2 regions of the Thioclava sp. GXIMD4216 genome follow, and region 1 is predicted to be linked to the other one. Evidence: riboswitches for the same ligand, from Rfam matches in the RefSeq annotation. Region 1 holds a riboswitch; the other holds the start of a gene.
What was found. Region 1 has a riboswitch for thiamine pyrophosphate ahead of thiB (thiamine ABC transporter substrate binding subunit). Riboswitches for the same ligand answer to the same signal wherever they lie in the genome.
Positions count from the first base shown of each region.

Region 2: another riboswitch for thiamine pyrophosphate. It lies ahead of thiC (phosphomethylpyrimidine synthase ThiC); the one in region 1 lies ahead of thiB (thiamine ABC transporter substrate binding subunit).

Region 1 covers NZ_CP149926.1:76,781-88,015, forward strand. The annotation lists gene petA (ubiquinol-cytochrome c reductase iron-sulfur subunit) at 43-603, shown strand; gene petB (cytochrome b) at 615-1,940, shown strand; gene WDB88_RS00405 (cytochrome c1) at 1,942-2,751, shown strand; gene WDB88_RS00410 (NYN domain-containing protein) at 2,836-3,579, shown strand; gene WDB88_RS00415 (TetR/AcrR family transcriptional regulator) at 3,576-4,247, opposite strand; gene WDB88_RS00420 (hypothetical protein) at 4,537-6,249, opposite strand; gene aroC (chorismate synthase) at 6,321-7,424, opposite strand; gene WDB88_RS00430 (dicarboxylate/amino acid:cation symporter) at 7,641-8,972, shown strand; TPP riboswitch at 9,052-9,155, shown strand; gene thiB (thiamine ABC transporter substrate binding subunit) at 9,190-10,194, shown strand; gene WDB88_RS00440 (thiamine/thiamine pyrophosphate ABC transporter permease ThiP) at 10,173-11,235, shown strand, end outside.
Region 2 covers NZ_CP149928.1:282,481-293,715, reverse strand. The annotation lists gene efeU (iron uptake transporter permease EfeU) at 1-48, opposite strand, end outside; gene WDB88_RS16715 (PLP-dependent aminotransferase family protein) at 306-1,508, opposite strand; gene thiC (phosphomethylpyrimidine synthase ThiC) at 1,737-3,521, opposite strand; TPP riboswitch at 3,632-3,752, opposite strand; gene WDB88_RS16705 (phosphoribosylanthranilate isomerase) at 3,827-4,468, opposite strand; gene WDB88_RS16700 (LapA family protein) at 4,475-4,837, opposite strand; gene ihfB (integration host factor subunit beta) at 4,840-5,130, opposite strand; gene rpsA (30S ribosomal protein S1) at 5,388-7,067, opposite strand; gene WDB88_RS16685 (glutathione peroxidase) at 7,241-7,807, opposite strand; gene WDB88_RS16680 (hypothetical protein) at 8,100-8,240, opposite strand; gene WDB88_RS16675 (hypothetical protein) at 8,356-8,586, opposite strand; gene WDB88_RS16670 (d(CMP) kinase) at 8,628-9,221, opposite strand; gene aroA (3-phosphoshikimate 1-carboxyvinyltransferase) at 9,223-10,566, opposite strand; gene WDB88_RS16660 (tRNA (guanine(46)-N(7))-methyltransferase TrmB) at 10,636-11,235, opposite strand, start outside.

The DNA.
Region 1 (11,235 bases):
AGAAAACAGGCACAGCACAGTCTAGGCAAGGGAGAGGAACGCGTGTCCCACTCAGACGAACAAAAAGGTACCCGGAGGGACTTCCTTTATTTTGCAACCGCCAGTACGGGGGCAGTGGCCGCCGGTGCGGCGGCTTGGCCATTGATCAACCAGATGAACCCCTCGGCGGATGTGCAGGCCATGTCCTCGATTTTCGTCGATATCTCGGGGGTCGAACAGGGCACCCAGATCACGGTGAAATGGCGGGGCAAACCGGTTTTCATCCGCCGCCGCACGGCAGACGAGATCTCGGCGGGTCGCGCTGTGCCGCTGAACGACCTGATCGACCATTCTGCCGAAAACGCCAATAAACCCGGCGCCGATGCGGCAGATGAGAACCGCACGCTGGATGAGGCCGGAGAATGGCTGGTGATGATGGGCGTGTGCACCCATCTGGGCTGCGTTCCGATCGGCAATGCCTCGGGCGATTTCGGCGGTTGGTACTGCCCCTGCCACGGCTCGCATTACGATACCGCAGGCCGTATCCGCAAAGGCCCCGCCCCGCGCAATCTCGATATTCCGGTGGCCAAGTTCACCGATGACACAACCATTCAACTGGGCTGAGGGAGGAACCTATGTCCGGCATTCCCCATGATCATTACGAACCCAAATCGGGGTTCGAGAAATGGTTACATTCTCGCCTGCCCATCGTTGGACTGGTCTATGACACCATCATGATTCCCACCCCCAAGAACCTGAACTGGTGGTGGATCTGGGGGATTGTTCTGGCCTTCTGTCTGGTGCTGCAGATTGTGACCGGCATTATTCTGGCGATGCATTACACGCCGCATATCAGCCTCGCTTTCGCCAGCGTGGAACATATCATGCGCGATGTGAATGGCGGCTATTTCATCCGCTATCTGCATGCCAACGGTGCCTCGCTCTTCTTCTTCGCGGTCTATTTGCATATCTTCCGCGGCCTCTATTACGGGTCCTACAAAGCGCCCCGCGAGGTAACGTGGATCATCGGCATGATCATCTATCTGTGCATGATGGGCACGGCCTTCATGGGCTATGTGCTGCCCTGGGGGCAGATGTCCTTCTGGGGGGCCACGGTGATCACCGGCCTGTTCGGCGCGATCCCCGGGATCGGCCCGTCCATCCAGGAATGGCTGCTTGGCGGACCGGCGGTCGATAACGCGACGCTCAACCGCTTCTTCTCGCTGCACTATCTGCTGCCCTTCGTGATTGCCGCCCTTGTAGCGCTGCATATCTGGGCCTTCCATACCACCGGCAACAACAATCCCACCGGGGTCGAAGTGCGTCGCACCTCGAAAGAAGACGCCAAGAAAGACACCCTGCCCTTCTGGCCCTATTTCGTGATCAAGGATCTCTTCGCGCTGGCACTGGTTCTGCTGATTTTCTTCGCGGTTGTCGCGTTCATGCCGAACTATCTGGGCCACCCCGATAACTATATCGAGGCCAATGCGCTGGCGACGCCCGCCCATATCGTGCCCGAATGGTATTTCCTGCCCTTCTACGCCATCCTGCGCGCCTTCACCGCCGATGTCTGGGTGGTGATGCTGGTGAACTGGCTGACCATGGGCTTCATCGACGCCAAGTTCTTCGGGGTGATCGCCATGTTCGGCTCGATCATCGTGATGGTGCTGGCGCCGTGGCTCGATACCTCGAAGATGCGCTCGGGCATGTTCCGGCCCGCCTTCAAATTCTGGTTCTGGCTGCTGGCCATCGACTTCGTGGTGCTGACTTGGGTGGGGGCAATGCCGACCGACGGGATCTACCCCTATATCTCGCTCATCGGGGCCACCTACTGGTTCGCCTATTTCCTCGTGATCCTTCCGGTGCTGGGCCGTATCGAGAAAACGACGCTTCCCCCCGCCACCATCGAGGATGACTTCAACGCCCATTACGGCCCTGATGCCGCGGAAAGGGGCCTGTAAGATGAAAACCCTTCTGATCTCTGCCATCGCTGCCTTGGGGCTTAGCTTTGGCGCGGCCAATGCCAATGAGGGCGGCCATGTCACCGATATCGCCTTCAGCTTCGAAGGACCGTTCGGCAAATATGACCAGCAACAGCTGCGTCGCGGTTTTCAGGTCTATCGCGAGGTCTGCTCGGCCTGTCACGGGCTAAAATATGTGGCGCTGCGCACGCTCTCCGACAAGGACGGGCTGGGAATGAACCCCGATTGGGTGCGCGCTTATGCCGCCGAAATGTCGATCTACGACCCCGAACTCGACGATGAACGCCCGCGCAAGGAAACCGACCATTTCCCGACCGTGGTGGATGCCGGCGCACCGGATCTGTCGCTGATCGCGAAATCGCGGGCGGGCTTCCACGGGCCCTACGGCACCGGTATCGCACAATTCGTGCAAGGTATGGGCGGACCGGAATATATCTATTCGCTGCTGACCAGCTATACCGGAGAAGAAACCGAAACCGCCGGCAATGTGCTTTATGAAAACCACGTCTTCTCGACGGGTTATCTGCAAATGCCGCCGCCGCTTTCGGACGATCTGATCGAATACGAGGACGGCACGCCCGCCACGACCCAGCAGATGGCCAAGGATGTCGCGGCCTTCCTGATGTGGGCCGCCGAACCCAAGCTGGTGGATCGCAAGGAGTGGGGCTTTGTGGCGGTGCTGCTGCTGTCACTGCTGACCGTGCTGCTCTACCTGACGAACAAGCGGCTCTGGGCACCGTTCAAAGACCGGTTCCGTCATGATGACTACAAAGAGAATATTCCGGACTAGAACCGGCCTCTTCTTGAAACGCGCCCTTCGGGGCGCGTTTTCCTTTGCGATAGAATGCGCTAGCTTGGGGCAAAAGAGGATCACATGCCCGACACCCAACGCCACGAGCTTCACCGCACCGCCCGCCTTTGCGTCCTGATCGATGCCGATAATATGCCCCACGCCCATGCCGAAGCGATTTTTGAAGAGATTTCGGGCTTGGGCGAGGCCAGCGTGCGCCGGATCTATGGCGACTGGTCAGCCCAACGACTGGGCGGCTGGGCCAAGAAGGCCAATGTTCTGGGGCTGGTCGCGGACCAGCAATTTGCCAATACCAAGGGCAAGAATGCCTCGGATATCGCGCTGGTGATTGCCGCGATGGATTTCCTGCATTCGGGGCGGTTCGACGGGTTCGTGCTGGTATCCTCGGATAGCGATTTCACCCGCCTTGCCCAGCGTATCCGCGAACAGGGGCTAGATGTGTTCGGCATCGGCGAGAAAAAGACCCCCGAGGCCTTCCGCAATGCCTGCAAACGCTTCATCTATGTCGAGAATCTGGGCGAGACCGCATCCCCCGAGCCCACCGATGTCACCCCCCGTCTCGCCCCCGTCGAAAAACTGGGCGCCAAGGAGGCCATTCCGTTGATTGCCGCTGCGATCAAACGGATCGGGCTGGAAGAGGAGTGGTATTCCCTTGGCCAGATCGGTCAGTTCATCACACAGGCCAATCCCGATTTCGACACCCGCACCTATGGCGCAGCCAAGCTGTCGGATCTGATCCGCCAGACGGGCCGCTTCGAGGTGCGCAAGGGCGAAGGGAACCACATTCAGGTGCGCGACCGCGCTTAGGAGGCGCCGCCCTCTGTCTGGCAATGACATTTGGTGCCATAGCGCGCCATGAACATCGCCACGGCCTCCTTGACGGTGCGCTGGCGGCAGTCTTCGGTCAGCATCTCCGGCAGGCCGAAGACGATCTTGGCATGCAGATTGGCCTTGCACAGTTCCAGAAACTGCTCGGCGGCAAAGTCGAAATCCTCGATCTTCAACTCGCCGCGTTCCGCGCCGCGGCGCATAAGGCCCACTAGCTTGTCGCAGACAACGACATGGCCGGTGGCGTAGAACTGCCGTCCGACCTCGGGAAAACGCTCGGCTTCGGCCACGCAGATCCGGAAGATATCCCGCCCGAAATCAGAGAAAATATAGGTTGTCAGCTTTTCTGCCGCCCCTGTCAGGACCACCTCGATCGGCGCGTCCATCGCCTCCATCGGAGACATGCTGGATTGCGCCTGCATGGCACATTCCTGCTGGGCGAAAACCATAAATAACAAGCGCTTGTCAGGAACATAGCTGTAAAGGGTCGCCTTGGAGACCCCTGCCTCGCGGGCGATGTCATCCACCGAGGCTCCCTCGAACCCGTCCCGCAAGAACACCTTGCGCGCCCCTTCGAGCACCTGATCGAATTTCCGCCCTCGGCGGATACATGTTTCCATGGCAGGCTGTTTCGGAGAATGCGTCATCAAAGTCCCCTTCTTTCCATCATGATAGACAGAACGGTTCAGAAGGGGAAGCGGGTCCCTTCAACGGGCAAGAAAAGCCATCCGCCGCCGTGTCTCCAAAGCCTATCATGCCGGCGCGATAGGCCACCGCCCGACCCACATCCTGCGCAGGGGCGATATCCGCAAGGCACGGCATCCGCCGCATGTCCGAAAGAAGGATACCAACGGGCGAGGCTGCGAATCTCATGGCGACCCATCTCAAAAGGCCACCCCGAGGGGCGGCCTTCCCGATCAGTAAAACGCGGGCCGTTTAGGCATCCGCAAGTGCCTCGTCCTCGTCTTCGTCCTCGGTATCGCCATCTTCGGCAACCGGCACAGTCGGGATATCGGCAAGATCGGCCACGGCGGTCTGGGTCTCGCTCGTGGTCTCATCGAGTGCCTCGGTGCTCTCCTCGCTGTCAGAGGCATCGGCCTGCGCTTCGGTGCTCTCGTCTTCCAGCTCGGCCCAGGCGGCGCTGTCATCTTCGGCCGCGCTGTCATCGGACCAGCCATCCGCCAGTTGCGCGTCCTTGGCGGCCTGCAACTTTGCACCATAGCTTTGCATGGAGGCAACCGACTGGCCTTGCAGGGTCACGCTATCATCATCATGGAACGACAGGACAAGATTGCCATCCTCGTCATCCGCGCCGGAGACGTCATCGGGCAGAGCCGAGAAATCGACCGCCTCGCCATCAAACATCAGCACATCTTCCCCGAAGCGGAAATCCGTGACCGTCACATTGGATGTCGCCGTATCGGAAGCGCCGCGCAAATCCACCACGTCATTGCCCTTGCCCAGATGCATCACGTGATCAGCCCCGTGATCGAGATACCCCACAAGCGTGTCATCCCCCTTGCCGCCTTCCAGCAGACAGGTGTCATTGCCGCCAACGATCAGGTCATCGCCTGCCTCACCGGCCAGATGATGCTCGCCGCTGACCGCATACAGGCTGTCATTGCCCTCGCCGCCCCCGATGATATGCGACAGACCACTTTTGACACGGATGTAATCATCGCCCCCAAAGCCGTTGATCCGCACCGTATCGGCTGTCGAATCGCCATCGGCATCGACATAGAGATCCTGCATGAAATCCGCCTCTTCGGTGCCATCGACACGATTGTCCGAGAGGGTCGCCTCTTCACCGGTGCCCGCGCCCGGATCGGTCGCGGCCTCCTCGCTCGATTCCTCATCGGCGAAAATGTCGGAAGACAAACGGATGGTCACCGGCCCCCCTTCATCGTTCCCCGAGAACGCAAGATAGGTGAAATTCCCCGAATATTCGGTCGCGCTGCTGATATCGACCCCTTCCGCATTCTCGGGATCGGCCACCAATGCCGACAGATCGTCGCCGCTATATGTCACACCATTCACAACAAGCGTGTCCATCGAGGGGTCGAAATCGCTGCCCAAATCGACAAGGCCACCCGTCTCGGCATCGATATCGGAGGTAACATTGACAACATCCGCTGCGGCCTCGGTTTCAGCCAGAAACACCGAGGCCGTATCATTATCGCCCAGCGTGATATTGACGGTATCCGCACCCTGTCCGGTGAAGATCCGCGCAGACTCGGCCCCCACTGCCGTCATATTGGCGGTGATCACATCATCGCCATACTCGCCCGACAAGGACGCATAGCCCTGACCGGACCATGTAATCGTGTCGTTGCCCGCATTGCCGTTGAACAGCACATTCCCCGACCCTTCGATCGTGTCATTGCCCTCATCGCCAAAAAGCTGGGGGTAGAAATGGTCGAGGCTGGGCGTCGCAACCAGATTGCTGCCCGAGAGATAATCGTCTCCGGCCTGACCATGAACGATGGTGCGCCCCTCCACACCGGTCACGCGGTCATTGCCACGACCTGCCCAGATATTGAGAAAGGTTTCCCAAGTGGCGCTGCCCGTGTAATCGAGCGTCACCCCATTCGCATCAACAAAACCGGCGGTGATCTCGTCAGCCGCAGAGCTCCCCAGAATATAAGACATAATAATCCCCACAATCAGGCAAAGGCCCGTAATAATGCGAGGATTATAATATTTATGGATGCGGTAAAGTTTTATTTACCGACTTCACCCCGAATCCCGCTCGTTTGTCCACGGTCCATCAACAGATGGTCCAGAATGACACAAGCTGTCATCGCTTCGGCAACAGGCACGGCCCGAATACCCACGCAAGGATCATGGCGGCCCTTGGTCACCACCTCGACCGCCTCGCCATCAAGGTTGATCGAACGGCGCGGGGTGAGAATCGACGAGGTCGGCTTGACCGAGAAGCGCACCACAACCGGCTGGCCCGTGGTGATCCCGCCCAAGATGCCGCCCGCATGGTTGGTCAGGTATTCCGGCCCGTTCTCGCCCATGACGATCTCGTCGGCATTCTCGATGCCGGTCAGATTGGCGGCATCCATGCCCTCGCCGATCTCGACGCCTTTCACGGCATTGATCGACATCATCGCCGCCGCCAGATCGGTATCCATCTTGGCATAGATCGGCGCGCCAAGCCCTGCGGGAACGCCGGTGGCCACCACCTCGATCTTGGCGCCGACCGAGGAATGCTGCTTGCGGATCGCCTGCAGGTAATCGGCCCATTCATCGACCACATCCGCATCGGGGATGAAGAAGGGGTTCTGCAGGATCTGGGCTTCGTCGAACCGCGCGCGGTTGATATGTTTCACGCCCATCTGCACCATATAGCCGGTGATCTTCAGATCGGGCACCAGCTGGCGCAGCACGGCCTGCGCGACACCCCCTGCCGCCACCCGCGCCGCCGTTTCCCGCGCCGAGGACCGTCCGCCGCCACGGTAATCGCGGATGCCGTATTTCTGGAAATAGGCCAGATCGGCATGACCGGGGCGGAACTGGCGGGCGATCTCGCCGTAATCCTTCGACCGCTGGTCGGTATTCTCGATCATCAGCTGGATCGGGGTGCCGGTGGTTTTTCCCTCGAACACGCCCGACAGGATACGCACCGCATCGGGTTCCTTGCGCTGGGTGGTTTCTTTCGACTGGCCCGGACGGCGGCGGTCAAGGAAGACCTGAATGAACTCTTCCGAGATCTCGATCCCCGGAGGGCAGCCATCCACCGTCGCGCCAAGCGCCGGCCCGTGGCTTTCGCCCCAAGTGGTCACGCGGAACAGATGTCCGAAGGTATTATACGACATGAGGCATCTCCCTGTTATGCGCGCCAGATCCGGCAAAAGCTCCTGCGGCGGTCGATTCCAGCCTGCATAAAAGCCCGGCACCGATGTAGCAACTGCATCCCCTCTAGGCAATCAGGGCTGAAGATATCATGATGGGCATGCTTGGGTTTTAATGGCCTCGCCCGGGCCGATCACCTATAGGCAGACTGAAAGCATCACAAAGGGGGAGAGTGTTGCATGGTTCATAAACGCGTATCACTGACGACGCAGATCATGGTTGCGATGGGCGCGGGCATCGTTCTGGGGGTCATTTTCAACCAGATCCAATCCGGTTTCATTTCGACCTATATCACCGGCGGCCTTCTCGCGATGATCGGGAAGATGTTTGTCAACGCGCTGAAAATGCTGGTGGTGCCGCTGGTCTTCTTCTCGCTGATCTGCGGCGTGACAGGGATCGGCGATATCCGCGTGCTGGGGCGTGTTGGCGGCAAAAGCTTCGGGCTTTATATCGTGACCACCGCCATCGCCATCGCCATCGCCATTCTCATCGCCAAGATTGTCGGGCCGGGCCAAGGCTTCACAATGGAGGGCATCGACACCTCGGGCATTAGTGCCAAAACGGCCCCTTCGGTCTGGGATGTCTTCGCCTCGATCGTGCCGACCAATCCGGTTCAGGCCTTTGCCAGCGGCGAGATGTTGCAGATCATCTTCTATACCATCGTGCTGGGCGTGGCAGTGCTGATGCTGGGCGAGAAATCGGACAAATTCGTCGAGGGCTGTGAATATATGAACGAGGTGATGATGAAGATCGTCTCCATCGTCATGGCCTTCGCGCCTTTGGGCGTGTTCTGCCTGATCACCAAGACCTTCGCAGAACAGGGGATCGACCTGTTCCTGCCGGTGCTGGCCTATGTGCTGACCCTGACCGGCGCGCTTCTGCTGCACCTGTTTGTCACGCTGATGGTGATCTTGAAGCTGTTCTCGGGGCTAAGCCCGATCACCTTCATTCGCAAGATCCGTCCGGCACAGATCTTCGCCTTCTCGACCGCCTCCTCGAATGCCACCATTCCGGTGACCCTGCGCTGCGTGACCGAGCGTATGGGCGCGCGCAATTCGGTGGCGTCGTTCTGCATTCCTTTCGGGGCCACGATCAACATGGACGGCACCGCGATCATGCAGGGTGTGGCCACGGTCTTTCTGGCCAATGTCTACGGCATCGATCTGGGGCTGACCGGCTACCTGACCGTGATCGCTATGGCGGTTCTGGCCTCGATCGGCACCGCAGGCGTGCCCGGCGTGGGGCTTGTCATGCTGACGATGGTGCTGGGACAGGTCGGCCTGCCGATCGAGGGCATCGCGCTGATCTTGGGCGTTGACCGGCTGATGGATATGATCCGCACCGCCGTCAATATCACAGGGGATGCCGTGGTGACCGCCATTGTGGCCAAAACCGAAGGCCAGCTTGACATCGCTACCTACGAGAACCCTCTTGCAGGCACCGCGGATGACGATCTGGGCATCGACCCCGCCGCCGAAGAGAAACTGGCCCATCTGGCCCGCCCGCATTAAGCGGCGCGCTCCGGTTTGAGCGGCCAGTACGACACGGCAGGGGGCGCTTGCCCGAATGCGGCCCCTGCACTAGAACAGCCCTATCACCTCGGGGTGCCGGTTTGGTCCGGCTGAGATGCCAAAGGCGAACCCGTCGAACCTGAACCGGCTAGCACCGGCGGAGGGAAGGTCACGGGACTGTCGCGCCCTCCTTCCCCTGCGGATTGGAGGAGCATAGATGAAACGACCCCTTACGGCCCTTCGCCTTGTGGCGGGCACAGCCCTTCTGGCAGCCACGACCGGCGGCGCTCAGGCCGAAGACCTGCCCGTTCTCACGGTCTATGCGCCCGATTATTTCACCTCGGAATGGGGTCCCGGCCCGCAGATCGAAAAAGGGTTCGAGGCCAGATGCGGCTGCGACCTGCAATTCGTGGCCGGTGACGTGCTTTCGCGCCTCATGCTCGAAGGCGACAAGACCAAAGCGGATATCGTGATCGGCCTCAATACCGACCAGACCGCCCGTGCCCGCAAGACCGGCCTCTTCGCGCCCTCGCATGAAGACAATTCGCGCCTGACCCTGCCGATCAAATGGACCGATGACACCTTCATCCCGTTCAACTGGGGCGAAACTGCCTTTGTCTATGACAAGACCAAACTGAAAAACCCGCCGAAAAGCTTCGAGGAACTGCTGGATGCCCCCGATGATCTGAAGATCGCCATCCAGGACCCGCGCTCGTCCGTTTCGGGGCTGGCGCTGCTGCTCTGGGTCAAGGCCGTCTATGGTGATCGCGCGCCCGAAGCATGGGCCAAGCTCAAACCCAAAGTGCTAACCGTGACCCCCGGCTGGTCGGAAAGCTACGGCCTCTTCACGGATGGCGAGGTGGATATGGTGCTGTCCTATACCACATCGCCGGCCTATCACATCATCGCCGAGCACGATAACACCAAAGCCGCCGCGATCTTCCCGGAAGGCCATTATTTCATGGCCGAGCTGGTGGGACAGCTGAAAACCTCCAAACATCCCGAACTGGCGCAGGATTTCATGGATTACGTGCTGTCGGATGATTTCCAGGGGATGATCGCCACCGCCAACTGGTCCTATCCGGCCATCATCAAAGAAGGCTTCCTGCCGCCCGAATTCGCCAGCCTGCCGCGCCCGAACAAGACCATCTTCTATAGCGAAGACGAGGCCGAGGCCCTGCGCCAGCCCGCACTGGACGAATGGCTCGCCGCGTTCCGCTGATTGCGGCTTGCGTCGCTCTGGTCCCCGCGCTTCTGGTGCTGGGGCCGATCCTGATGACCGCCCTGCACGGGGGCGGTCTTACGGGGTTGCGCGGGTCGGACCTGCAGGCGCTGTGGTTCACACTCTGGCAGGCGGCGGCGTCGGCGCTGATCTCCTGTGTGCTGGCGGTGCCTCTGGCGCGGGCGCTTGCGCGGCGGCGGTTTATCGGGCGCAGCGTGCTGATCACCGCACTTGGTGCGCCCTTCATCCTGCCGGTCATCGCCGCCATTCTGGGACTGCTGGCGGTCTTCGGCCGTAGCGGGCTGCTCAATCAGGCGCTCGGCGCGCTCGGTCTGCCGACAATGACCATCTATGGCGCGCATGGGGTCATTCTGGCCCATGTGTTCTTCAACCTGCCACTGGCCACCCGCATGGTGCTGCAAGGCTGGCAGGCCATCCCCGCCGAACGCCTGCGCCTTGCCATGATGCTGGATTTCGACGGCCCCGCCCGACGCCGCCACATCGAAACCCCGATGCTGCGCGCCACCCTGCCCGGCGCCTTCATCGCCATCTTCCTCGTCTGTCTGGGCAGCTTCGCCGTTGCGCTGACCTTGGGCGGAGGCCCCTCGGCCACCACGGTCGAGCTGGCCATCTACCAAGCGTTCCGCTTCGATTACGATACAGGCCGCGCCGCAAGCCTCGCGCTGGTGCAGGTCGCGCTCTGCGTGCTGGCCGTGGGGATCGGGGCCAAGATCTCGGCCCCCACGGGCTTCGGCGCAGGGCTGGACCGCCCCACCCTCTATGGCCCGTCAAGCCTCTGGCAACGGTCGGGCGATGCAGCCATCATCGTCCTTGCCGCACTGTTTCTTCTACTGCCCATCGGTTTGATCCTCTGGCGTGGCCTGCCCGCCTTTCCGGCCCTGCCCCTTATGGTCTGGAAAGCCGCGGCCACCTCGCTGACCATCGCACTCGGCTCCACCGTGCTGGCGCTGGCATTGGCCCTCCCTCTGGCACTGGCGGCCCCGCGCCATCGCTGGGCGGAAGGCTCCGCCATGCTGCCAC
Region 2 (11,235 bases), on a different replicon from region 1:
CGAGGCCTCAAGCCCTTCACGCAGCGCGATTACCAAGGTTGCCAACATCGACCAGACCTTTCGACTTGGCCGGAAGGACGGGTCTGGGCCGTCAGACACATCCCTCCTGCGAGATACCGGATTGGCCCTGAATTCCTGACCAATTTACTTACCAATGGCTTCTGCGCCCTTGGCAAAGACCTGTCAAAACACGCTCGCGTGAAGATGACCCAAGGAAATTTCTGTCGGCAAAGCCGCCTGCACCCCAAATAAAAAATCCCCCGCCATCGATGGATGGCAGGGGGTTTCGTTTGTCTGGTAATGGCTTAGCGCAGGATGCGGCCGATCCGTGCGATCCCTTCGTCGATCTGGGCATCGGTCGCGCAGGAATAGCTGAGCCGCAGGGTGTTCTGGCCCGAGCCATCGGCAAAGAACGCCCCGCCCGGGACGAAGGCGACTTTTTCATCGCGTACCGCTTTCGCCAGCAGATCGGCCCCGTCGAGTTTGGGGTCGAAGGTCAGCCAGATGAACATGCCCCCTTCGGGACGGGTGAAGCTGACCGATGCCGGCATCTCGCGCTCGAGCGCGGCCAGCATCCGGTCGCGACGGCTGGCATAGACCGCCTTGATCTTGGCCACATGCTCGTGGAAGATCGCGCGCGCCACATGGTTCGTCACGATCTGGTTGAGGGTCGGCGAATGCAGGTCGGCGGCCTGTTTCATCAGCACCAGACGGTCGATCACCGGCTTTGCCGCCACAACCCAGCCCACGCGCAGACCGGGCGCCAGCGTTTTCGAGAAAGACCCGCAATAGATGGTGCGGGTGTTCTCGATACCGCCCTTGCGTTCGATGTCCAGCGCAAGGATCGGCGGGATCGCCTCGCCATCGAAACGCAGGTTCTGATAGGCGCCATCCTCGATGATCGCGCAATCCAGCGCCTCGGCCTGATCCAGCAGACGCTCGCGCCCGTCACGGGGCAGGGTCTCGCCCGTCGGGTTGGCAAAATCTGCCGAGAGATAGGCAAATTTTACCGCGCCGCCGGCGGCCTTGGCCTCCGTCTTCAGGGTCTCGGGGTCGATATTCGACATCGGATCCAGCGGAATATAACGCGGCTCATAGGCGTTGAACGCTCCCAAAGCGCCCAGATAGGTCGGGCGCATCACGGCGGCGGTATCGTTTTCGGTCAGGAACAGCTTGCCCAGATAATCCAGCGCCTGCTGCGAACCGGAGGTGATCATGATATTGTCAACGGCACAGGGCACGCCGATCTTTTCCATCTCGCCCACAAGCCATTCGCGCAGCGGGCGATAGCCTTCGGAGACCGAATATTGCAACGCCGCATGGCCGTTATTATCGGCCATCGTGGCGGCAAAAGCGTCGGAATAGGCCGCGCTGGGGAAGAGATCGGGGTCGGGAATACCGCCCGCGAAAGAGATGATATCGGGCTGGTCGAGAAGTTTCAGCAGCTCACGGATCTCCGAGGCTTTCATCCGGCCCGCGCGGCGTGCGAGCACTTTCGTCCAGTCCATTTTTCGTCTCCTGCGTCTCGTCTGGCGGATCACGCCCTTGCGTGGCCGCGTGAAATAGAATGCCCAAAGGGCCTGAACGCAGCGTTAGCGCCTAACGGAAGCCTTCGCAAGGCGGGCAGCCGTGATCTGGCGCACAGAAAACCTGCGCCTCAGTCATAAAAACGAGAGCAATATTTCGAATGCGGCACTGTGGGCGCACAAAAATTTCTGCGCCCACAGTTTTAGGCGTTAGCCTTCGGTCGGTTCGGGGATGTAAAGCGCCCCGCCCTCGCGGAATTTCTCGGCCATCTTGCCCATGCCCTCCTGCCGCTGGGCCTCGGCGCGGATGTCATGGCTGATCTTCATGGAGCAGAATTTCGGCCCGCACATCGAACAGAAATGCGCCACCTTATGCGCCTGCGCGGGCATGGTCTCGTCATGCATCTCGCGCGCGGTATCGGGGTCGAGCCCGATGTTGAACTGATCTTCCCAGCGGAATTCAAACCGCGCACGGCTGATCGCGTCATCGCGCCGCTGCGCCCCCGGATGGCCCTTGGCAAGATCGGCGGCATGGGCGGCCAGCTTATAGGTGATCACCCCCGTCTTCACATCGTCGCGGTCGGGCAGGCCGAGGTGTTCCTTGGGCGTCACATAGCACAGCATCGCCGTACCGAACCAACCGATCATCGCAGCCCCAATGGCCGAGGTGATATGGTCATAACCCGGCGCGATATCGGTGGTCAGCGGTCCAAGCGTGTAGAAGGGCGCCTCATGGCAGTGCTTGAGCTGCTCGTCCATATTGGCCTTGATCTTGTGCATGGCCACATGGCCCGGCCCTTCGATCATCACCTGACAGTCCTTCGCCCATGCGATCTTGGTCAGCTCGCCCAAGGTGCGCAGTTCGGCAAATTGCGCCTCGTCATTGGCATCGGCAATCGAGCCCGGACGCAGGCCGTCCCCCAGCGAGAAGCTGACATCATAGCGGCGGCAGATATCGCAGATCTCGTCGAAATGCTCGTAAAGGAAGCTTTCGCGGTGATGATGCAGGCACCATTTCGCCATGATCGAGCCGCCGCGCGAAACGATGCCGGTGACGCGTTTGGCGGTCATCGGGATCATATGCAGGCGCACGCCCGCATGGATGGTGAAGTAATCGACCCCCTGCTCTGCCTGCTCGATCAGCGTGTCGCGGAAGATCTCCCATGTGAGGTCCTCGGCCACGCCGCCCACCTTTTCCAGCGCCTGATACAAAGGCACCGTGCCGATCGGGACCGGCGCGTTGCGGATGATCCAGTCGCGGATATTGTGGATATTGCGGCCCGTCGAGAGGTCCATCACCGTGTCCCCGCCCCAGCGGATCGCCCAGACCATTTTCTCGACTTCCTCTTCCATCGAAGAGGTCACCGCCGAATTGCCGATATTGGCGTTGATCTTCACTTTGAAGTTGCGGCCGATGATCATCGGCTCAAGCTCGCGGTGGTTGATATTGGCGGGGATGATCGCGCGGCCTTCCGCGATTTCCTGGCGCACGAATTCCGGCGTCACCAGATCGGGGAGGTTTGCACCCATCGGGTCACCATCGCGGGTATAGGCGGCCATACGGCCCTCATTCTCGCGGATGGCCACGAATTCCATCTCGGGGGTGATCACCCCTGCCCGGGCATAGGCGAGCTGCGTCACGGCGCGGTCCCCAATCGCGCGCAGCGGCGGACGCTGCACGGGGAACGGCGCCACGAGGCGGTCGCCCTTGGCAAAGCCGTTATCGGCATCGGTGATGGCGCGGCCCTCATATTCCTCGATCTCGCCGCGCGCCTGCAGCCAGCCGCCACGGGTCTCGGGCAGGCCCTTGGTAATGTCGATCTCGGCCAGCGGGTCGGTATAGGGGCCCGAGCTGTCATAGACGCACAGCGCCTCCTCGTTCGAGATCTCGATCTCGCGCATGGGCACGCGCAGTGCGTGGATCTGGCCTTCCTTATGCACCTTGCGCGAGCCGATCAGCGCGCCGGTGGTAATCGTCGGGACGATATCTTTCATGTCGGTCTCCTCTTTCGAAAAGACCCAACCAAAAACTGCGAGGGAATAGGCCACTGCGGGCCGCAAGGGCCAAAGCGGCCCGAAAGGACCGCCCATAGGATATGGAATGCGGAATTGCCCTTCGGTCTTCCTACGCCAGCATCAACTGGGTCAGGTTCAAAGGGTCGCGTCACCGGAATTGCTTCCAATCAGCCTCTCAGTCCCTTAGGCGGGACTCCCCTGACAGGGCCGGAGATTTGCCGAAATAAGATGCGCCGTCAATGGCTATTCACAGATTGGCGCTGTGCAAGGCTGGCCAAAACCGCTCAGGCAGCGCCCGCCGCCGCAACGAAGTCTTTGATAAGAGACGCCTCTTTCACTCCAGGCGCGGACTCGACACCCGAAGACACATCCAGCTGATTGGCCCCTGTGCGCGCAATCGCCAAGGCGACATTCTCGGGGGTCAGCCCGCCCGCCAGCATCCACGGCTTGGACCATTTGCGTCCTGCAATCAGCGTCCAGTCGAACGACAGCCCGTTACCGCCGGGCAAAGCGGCCCCTTTCGGGGCTTTGGCATCCACAAGGATCTGGTCGGCCACGGCCTCATAGGCGGGGATCGCCTCTAGGTCCGAAGGCTCGGCCACGCCCAGAGCCTTCATCACCGGCAGACCATAGCGGGCACGTATCTCAGCCACACGCTCGGGCGTTTCCTTGCCGTGAAGCTGGAGCATATCAAGGGGAACTTGCGCCGTGATGGCATCAAGCTCGGCATCTGTTGCATTGACCACCAGCGCGACCTTGGCCACGCCCAGCGGCACCATCAGCGCCAGCTCGCGCGCCTGAGCAATCGTCACATTGCGCGGCGACTTCGGGAAGAAGACAAAACCAGCATAGGCCGCACCACTCCGGGATACGGCCTCGACATGGGCGGGCTTGCTAAGACCGCAGATTTTGACGCGGGGTGCCATAGAGGATCAGCGGGCCGAGGGCGCGCGCTCCAGAACCGCCAGAACATCATCCTGCGGGCCTTCATGGCGCTGCTTGAGATGCCCCAGCTCACGCTCCAGCGCCTTGGCCTTACGGGCCTCTTGTGCGCCGCGCGAGCGGATGCGGTATTCCCGCGCCCATTCCCACACGAAGCCGATCAAGAGCCCCAGCAGAACGCCCGTCATGATCGCCACAAACAACGGCACCTGTACCGACCAGCCAAATCCCAGCACCCCTGCCGTTTCTTCCGGCAGCAGACGCAGCGTGACGATCTGCGTGTTCGACAGAGCGATGACGATAAGAACGACCGCAAGGATCGCAAGGATGGCGTAACGCAGGGCGCGGATCATGTTTATTCTTCCTCCACCCCGTTCAGACGGTCGCGCAGCAGCTTGCCGGTCTTGAAGAAGGGGACATGTTTCTCGTTGACATCAACGGAATCGCCAGTGCGCGGGTTCCGTCCCGTGCGTGCATCCCGTTTCTTGACGGAAAAGGCACCGAAACCGCGCAGCTCGACCCGGTCTCCACGGGCCATCGCTTCGATGATCTCCTCGAAAATCGTATTCACGATCCTCTCGACATCGCGTTGGAAGAGATGCGGATTATCTTCGGCAATTTTTGCGATCAGCTCGGACCGGATCATGTAAGAATTCCCCCTGCGAGAATTGGCGGTGCTGTTCTGACTATAGGCAGAATTTTCGGCATGACAAACAGCAAAGCACTGTAATAACTACCTGATTAGCGATCAAGCGGCCTTGCGCGCGAAAATTTACCTGTCTTCCCTTCCCCAAATGCCTTTTCCTTGGGCAAAATCTGCACATGTGAAGCTTTTATAAATAAAAACCCCGCCCGGTACAACCGGACGGGGTAAAGATCTGAAACCAGATCCGGAGAGCAGGATTACTCCTCGCCCTTCAGAGCTGCGCCGAGGATATCGCCCAGCGATGCGCCCGAATCGGACGAACCGTACTGTTCCACGGCTTCTTTCTCTTCTGCGATCTCGCGCGCTTTGATCGAGACGCCCAGACGACGGGTTTTCGAGTCGACATTGGTCACGCGCACATCGACGTGATCGCCAACTTGGAAACGCTCGGGGCGCTGGTCAGCGCGGTCACGTGCGAGGTCCGAACGACGGATGAAGGATTTCATGCCGTTATATTCGACTTCGATGCCGCCATCTTCGATCGCGGTCACGTTCACGGTGATCACCGAACCACGCTTCACGCCGTCAACTGCGTCGGAGAAGGTGTCTGCGTCCAGAGCTTTGATCGAGAGCGAGATACGCTCTTTCTCGATGTCCACTTCGGTGACAACGGCCGAAACCATATCGCCTTTGCGGTAGTTCTGGATCGCGTCTTCGCCGCGCTGTTCCCACGACAGGTCAGACAGGTGAACCATGCCGTCGATGTCGTTGTCGAGGCCGATGAACAGACCGAATTCGGTGATGTTCTTGACTTCGCCTTCGATCTGGGTGCCGACCGGATGGGTCTCTGCGAAGACTTCCCACGGGTTACGCATGGTTTGCTTGAGGCCAAGCGAAACGCGGCGCTTCTGGGTGTCGATTTCCAGAACCATGACGTCGACTTCCTGGCTCGTCGAAACGATTTTGCCGGGGTGGACGTTTTTCTTGGTCCAGGACATTTCGGACACGTGAACCAGACCTTCGACGCCTGCTTCCAGCTCGACGAATGCACCGTAATCGGTGATGTTGGTCACGCGGCCCGAGTGCACCGAACCCAGCGGGAACTTCGCTTCGACCGAATCCCACGGATCCGCTTGCAGCTGCTTCATGCCCAGCGAGATGCGGTGGGTGTCTTTGTTGATCTTGACAACCTGGACCTTCACGGTCTCGCCGATCGTCAGGATCTCGGACGGGTGGTTCACACGGCGCCATGCCATGTCGGTGACGTGCAGCAGGCCGTCAACGCCGCCCAGATCAACGAAGGCACCGTATTCGGTGATGTTCTTGACCACGCCTTCGACAACCTGACCTTCGGTGAGGTTCGCGATGACTTCGGCACGCTGTTCAGCACGCGACTCTTCGAGGATCGCACGACGCGACACAACGATGTTGCCACGGCGACGGTCCATTTTCAGGATTTGGAAGGGCTGCTTCAGACCCATCAGCGGGCCGGCATCGCGCACGGGGCGCACATCGACCTGAGAGCCCGGAAGGAACGCAACTGCGCCGCCCAGATCCACGGTGAAACCGCCTTTGACGCGACCGAAGATAGCGCCTTCGACGCGCTCTTCTTTTGCGTAGGCTGCTTCGAGACGGTCCCAAGCTGCTTCGCGGCGAGCCTTGTCGCGCGAGATAACAGCTTCACCACGTGCGTTTTCAACGCGATCGAGGAAGACTTCGACTTCGTCGCCGACTTCGATCTGCGGAGCTTCGCCCGGGTTTGCGAATTCTTTAAGATCAACGCGGCCTTCCATTTTGTAGCCGACGTCGATGATGGCTTGGCCCGCTTCGATTGCGATGACCTTACCTTTAACAACCGAACCTTCGTTCGGGGTGTCGATTTCGAGGCTTTCGTTAAGAAGCGCTTCGAATTCGTCCATGGATGCGTTATGCGACATGCGTTTAGAGTTTCCTTTACAGATTTATTCAGGCCTGATGGTTGGCTCCACCGGTCTTGTCGTTGGATAGTCAAAAAGGGGCGCGACAGACTCGCCCCCCAGTTCGGACGCGCCCATATAAGCGCATTTTCCTTTTCAGGCAAGCCTGAATACGGCCCGCAGCCCTGTCCGCCCTAGCCTTTCAGCGCGGTTTCGATATCACGGCGCATCGCCTCGGACATCGGCGCATCGGAGGCGCGATAGGTGCGCAGCACCTCGCCACCGCGTCCCAGCAGCACTTTATTGAAATTCCAGTCCGGTTCGAAGTGATACCGGTCGCGCAGCCAGGCATAGAAAGGATGCGCCTTGGTGCCGGTGATCGCGGTAATCTGCGCCATCGGCATATCCTCGATCCCGAAGGCCATCACGCAATAGCGGCGCACCTCCTCATTGGTCGGAAGCTCCTGACGGAAATCATCCGAGGGCACCGCCAGCACCGTGAAGCCCTGATCGGCATAGCGGTCCAGAAGCTCCTGCATCTCCTCGAACTGGCCCGCATAGCCGCAACGGGAGGCGGTATTCACCACCAGCACGACCTTGTCCGACCAATCCGCAAGGCGGAAATTCTGCCCTTCGATCCCCTGAAATGTCACATCAGGCATCGGACTGCGCGAACTGGCGGAAACGGCGGCACCCGTAGCACTGAGAGCGAAGCCGATCAGCATGAAAAGCCCGATAACGCCGTAAACAACTTTGCGCATAATCCGATCTCCTTCGTCATCTAACGCAAAATCTCACGCATGGTTCACCTCTATGTGAAAATTATTTCACTCGCAGATGCGTTTGTAACGCCTCAAATGTGATGCTCCGTCGCATTCGGCTGTTTCCCGCTTATCGGGCGCATGCGGGCGCGGGCGACGACCGGCCTTGAACCGCGTTCGTGCAAGGCGATAGCGTGGACAGATGGCGACAGGACGGCGGCTGTCGGGGGTGGCCAGATCCGGCACCCACCCCTCCTTGCACGAGATCCCCGCGACCGCGAAATCAAGCGGTTCAGCCGGTTGCTGGACGAGGGTCCGCACCCAGCACAAGCGCGCCGCTGGCAGAGGAGGACAGCTCGATATAGACATCCCGTTCCGGAGGGGTCTTCACGATCAACGGAAAGCTGCGCGGCAGATCGCTATGGTAGGCCATCAACCCTCGGGGGGTTCGGGCGTCTCGGCACGAAGGGGCGATGCACGCAGACAAAGAAGGAGGATCAGGCGCATATGGGCAGGATGACCCAAGTGCCATATGCTGGCAATCCGGCCTAGCTGTCTCGGCGTTTACCTGCTGACCATAGCTTGTGACAAAAGCCCCAAAGCAGACCCGTCAGGATAGCCAGCGCGACCGTCACTCCTATAATGGCCAAAAAGAAGGTCAGAGGATCAGGGTCTTCAGGCCCGAAGACCAGCACGAGCACCACCGCCGCAATCAGCTGCGCCCAGTTTAACAAATTTTCGGCTACAGCCTTGGCGAGCCATTTAAGACAATTTTTCATCGACGAACCCCGCCAAAGCCTGCAACCTTGGCCCCCCGGCGCTAACCGCGCTTGGCCTCGATCAGGGCGATAGCTTGGGCGATGGCGTCCTCGATGCTCAGATCGGAGGTGTCCAGCAGATGCGCATCCGGCGCGGGGCGCAGTGGCGCGTCCGTGCGGTTCATGTCGCGCTCGTCGCGCTCGATGACCTCGGCCAGAACCTGCGCCTCATCCCCGCCAACTTCCAGCCAGCGACGATGGGCGCGCACCTCGGGCGAGGCCGTCACAAACAGCTTCACCTGCGCGCGCGGGCAGATCACCGTGCCAATGTCGCGCCCGTCCAGCACTGCGCCCTCGGGGCTTTCGGCAAAGCGGCGCTGGAAATCAACCAGAGCCACCCGCACCGTCGGCAGGGCCGCCACCCGCGAGGCCGCCTGCCCCGCGCCCAAAGTGCGCAGGTCCGAACGTTGCAGATCCTCGGGCACCAGCCCTTCGGCGGCGCGGAACGGGTCCTGCCCCTCGGCCACTTTCGCGCCCACGGCACGGTACAAAAGCCCCGTATCCAGATGGGCAAAGCCGAAATGCGCGGACACGGCCTTGGAGATCGTGCCTTTACCGGCGGCGGCGGGGCCATCAATGGCGACGGTAAAGCTCATATCAGTCCCGCGTGATCTTGGCGCCAAGGCCATTGAGAAGCGGCTCGAAGATCGGGAAAGAGGTCGCAATCGGCGAACCATCATCCACCGAGACCGGCTTTTGCGCGGCCAGGCCAAGGATCATGAAGCTCATGGCGATGCGGTGGTCCAGATGGGTTGCCGCCACCCCGCCACCCGGCACGCCATCTTGGCCCATGCCGTGGACGATCAGCGTGTCTTCATCTTCCTCGATCGTGATGCCATTGGCCTCAAGCCCGCGTGCCATCGCGTCGATCCGGTCGCTTTCCTTCACGCGCAGCTCATGCACGCCCTTCATCACGGTCTTGCCCGTCGCAAAGGCGGCCACGACCGAGAGCACCGGATATTCGTCGATCATCGAGGCCGCACGGTCTTCCGGCACCTCGATGCCATGCAGCGCCGAGTGACGCACACGCAGGTCGGCCACAGGCTCGCCGCCCTCTTCGCGCTCGTTCAGGAACTCGATATCGCCGCCCATCTCCTTGAGCGTGGTGAACAGCCCATTGCGGGTCGGGTTCTGGCTGACACCGGGCACCGTGATGTCGGACCCCGGCACGATCAGCGCTGCACAGACGGGGAATGCCGCCGAAGACGGATCACGCGGCACGGCCACGGTTTGCGCCACCAGCTCGGGGCGGCCCTGCAGGGTGATCTTATGGCCCTCGTTCGTGTCTTCCACGGTCACGTCTGCGCCAAAGCCGCGCAGCATGCGTTCGGTATGGTCACGGGTGGCGACCTTCTCGATCACCACCGTCTGTCCGGGCGCATTCAGCCCCGCCAGAAGCACCGCCGATTTCACCTGCGCCGAGGCCATGGGCGTGGTGTAGGTCACAGGCGCGGGGTCGGGCGCCCCCACCACCGTCATCGGCAGACGCCCGCCCTGACGGCCATAGGCCTTGGCCCCGAACAGAGCGATCGGGTCGGTCACACGGCCCATCGGACGCTTGCGCAAAGAGCCATCGCCCGTGAAGGTCGCGGTGATATCCGAGGTCGCCATGCAGCCCATGATCAGCCGCACACCCGTGCCCGAGTTGCCACAATCAATCACCTGCTCGGGCTCGGCAAAGCCGCCAACCCCCACGCCCTGCACGGACCATTCGCCCGGCCCATGCTGGGTCACGGTCGCCCCGAAAGCCCGCATCGCCTTGGCGGTATCCAGCACATCCTCGCCTTCCAGCAGGCCGGTGATCTTGGTCTCGCCCACAGACAGTGCCCCAAGGATCAGCGCGCGATGGCTGATCGACTTGTCACCGGGCACCTCGGCCACACCAGAAAGCGGCCCGCATTTCTGCGAACTCATACGGATCGGATCACCATGGCCGGACATATGGACCTCCCTTGTCTTGTCGCCCCTCTGCTAGCGCATGACAGGGCGGCAGGCAACGGGTTTGGGCGCTTATGCCTCGGGCTTGCGATAGGTCAGGTAATGCGGCTTGCGGCCTTCGCGCAGAGCCTTCTGCTCATAGCGCGTCGACAGCCAGTCATCCCAAGGCGTGTCCCAATCGCCCGAGACTTCCTGCGGATCGTCATAATCAAAAGCCGCGGGCACCTCGAATTGCGGGATAAAGCCCGCCTTCGGGACCTCCTGCACTGCCTGACGGACATAGTCACAGATATCGGTGGCAATGCGGAATTCGGACCCGGGGGCCAGCGCCTCGAACAAAGGCACCAGATGTTCCTGCGTCACGAAACGGCGGCGGTGATGGCGGGTCTTGGGCCACGGATCGGGATAGTTAAGGAAGGCTTTCGAGATACTGCCTGCGGGCAGGATATCCATCACATCGCGCGCATCGCCGGGATGGACCGCGACATTCTGCACCGCCATCCGCCGGATCTTGCCCAAAAGCATCGCAACGCCGTTGATATAGGGCTCGCAGCCGATGATCTCGACCTCAGGATAGGTCTCGGCCATATGGATCATATGCTCGCCACCGCCAAAGCCCACCTCAAGCCAGACCGGCTTGCCCTTGAAACGGGTGGCCATGTCGATAGGCGT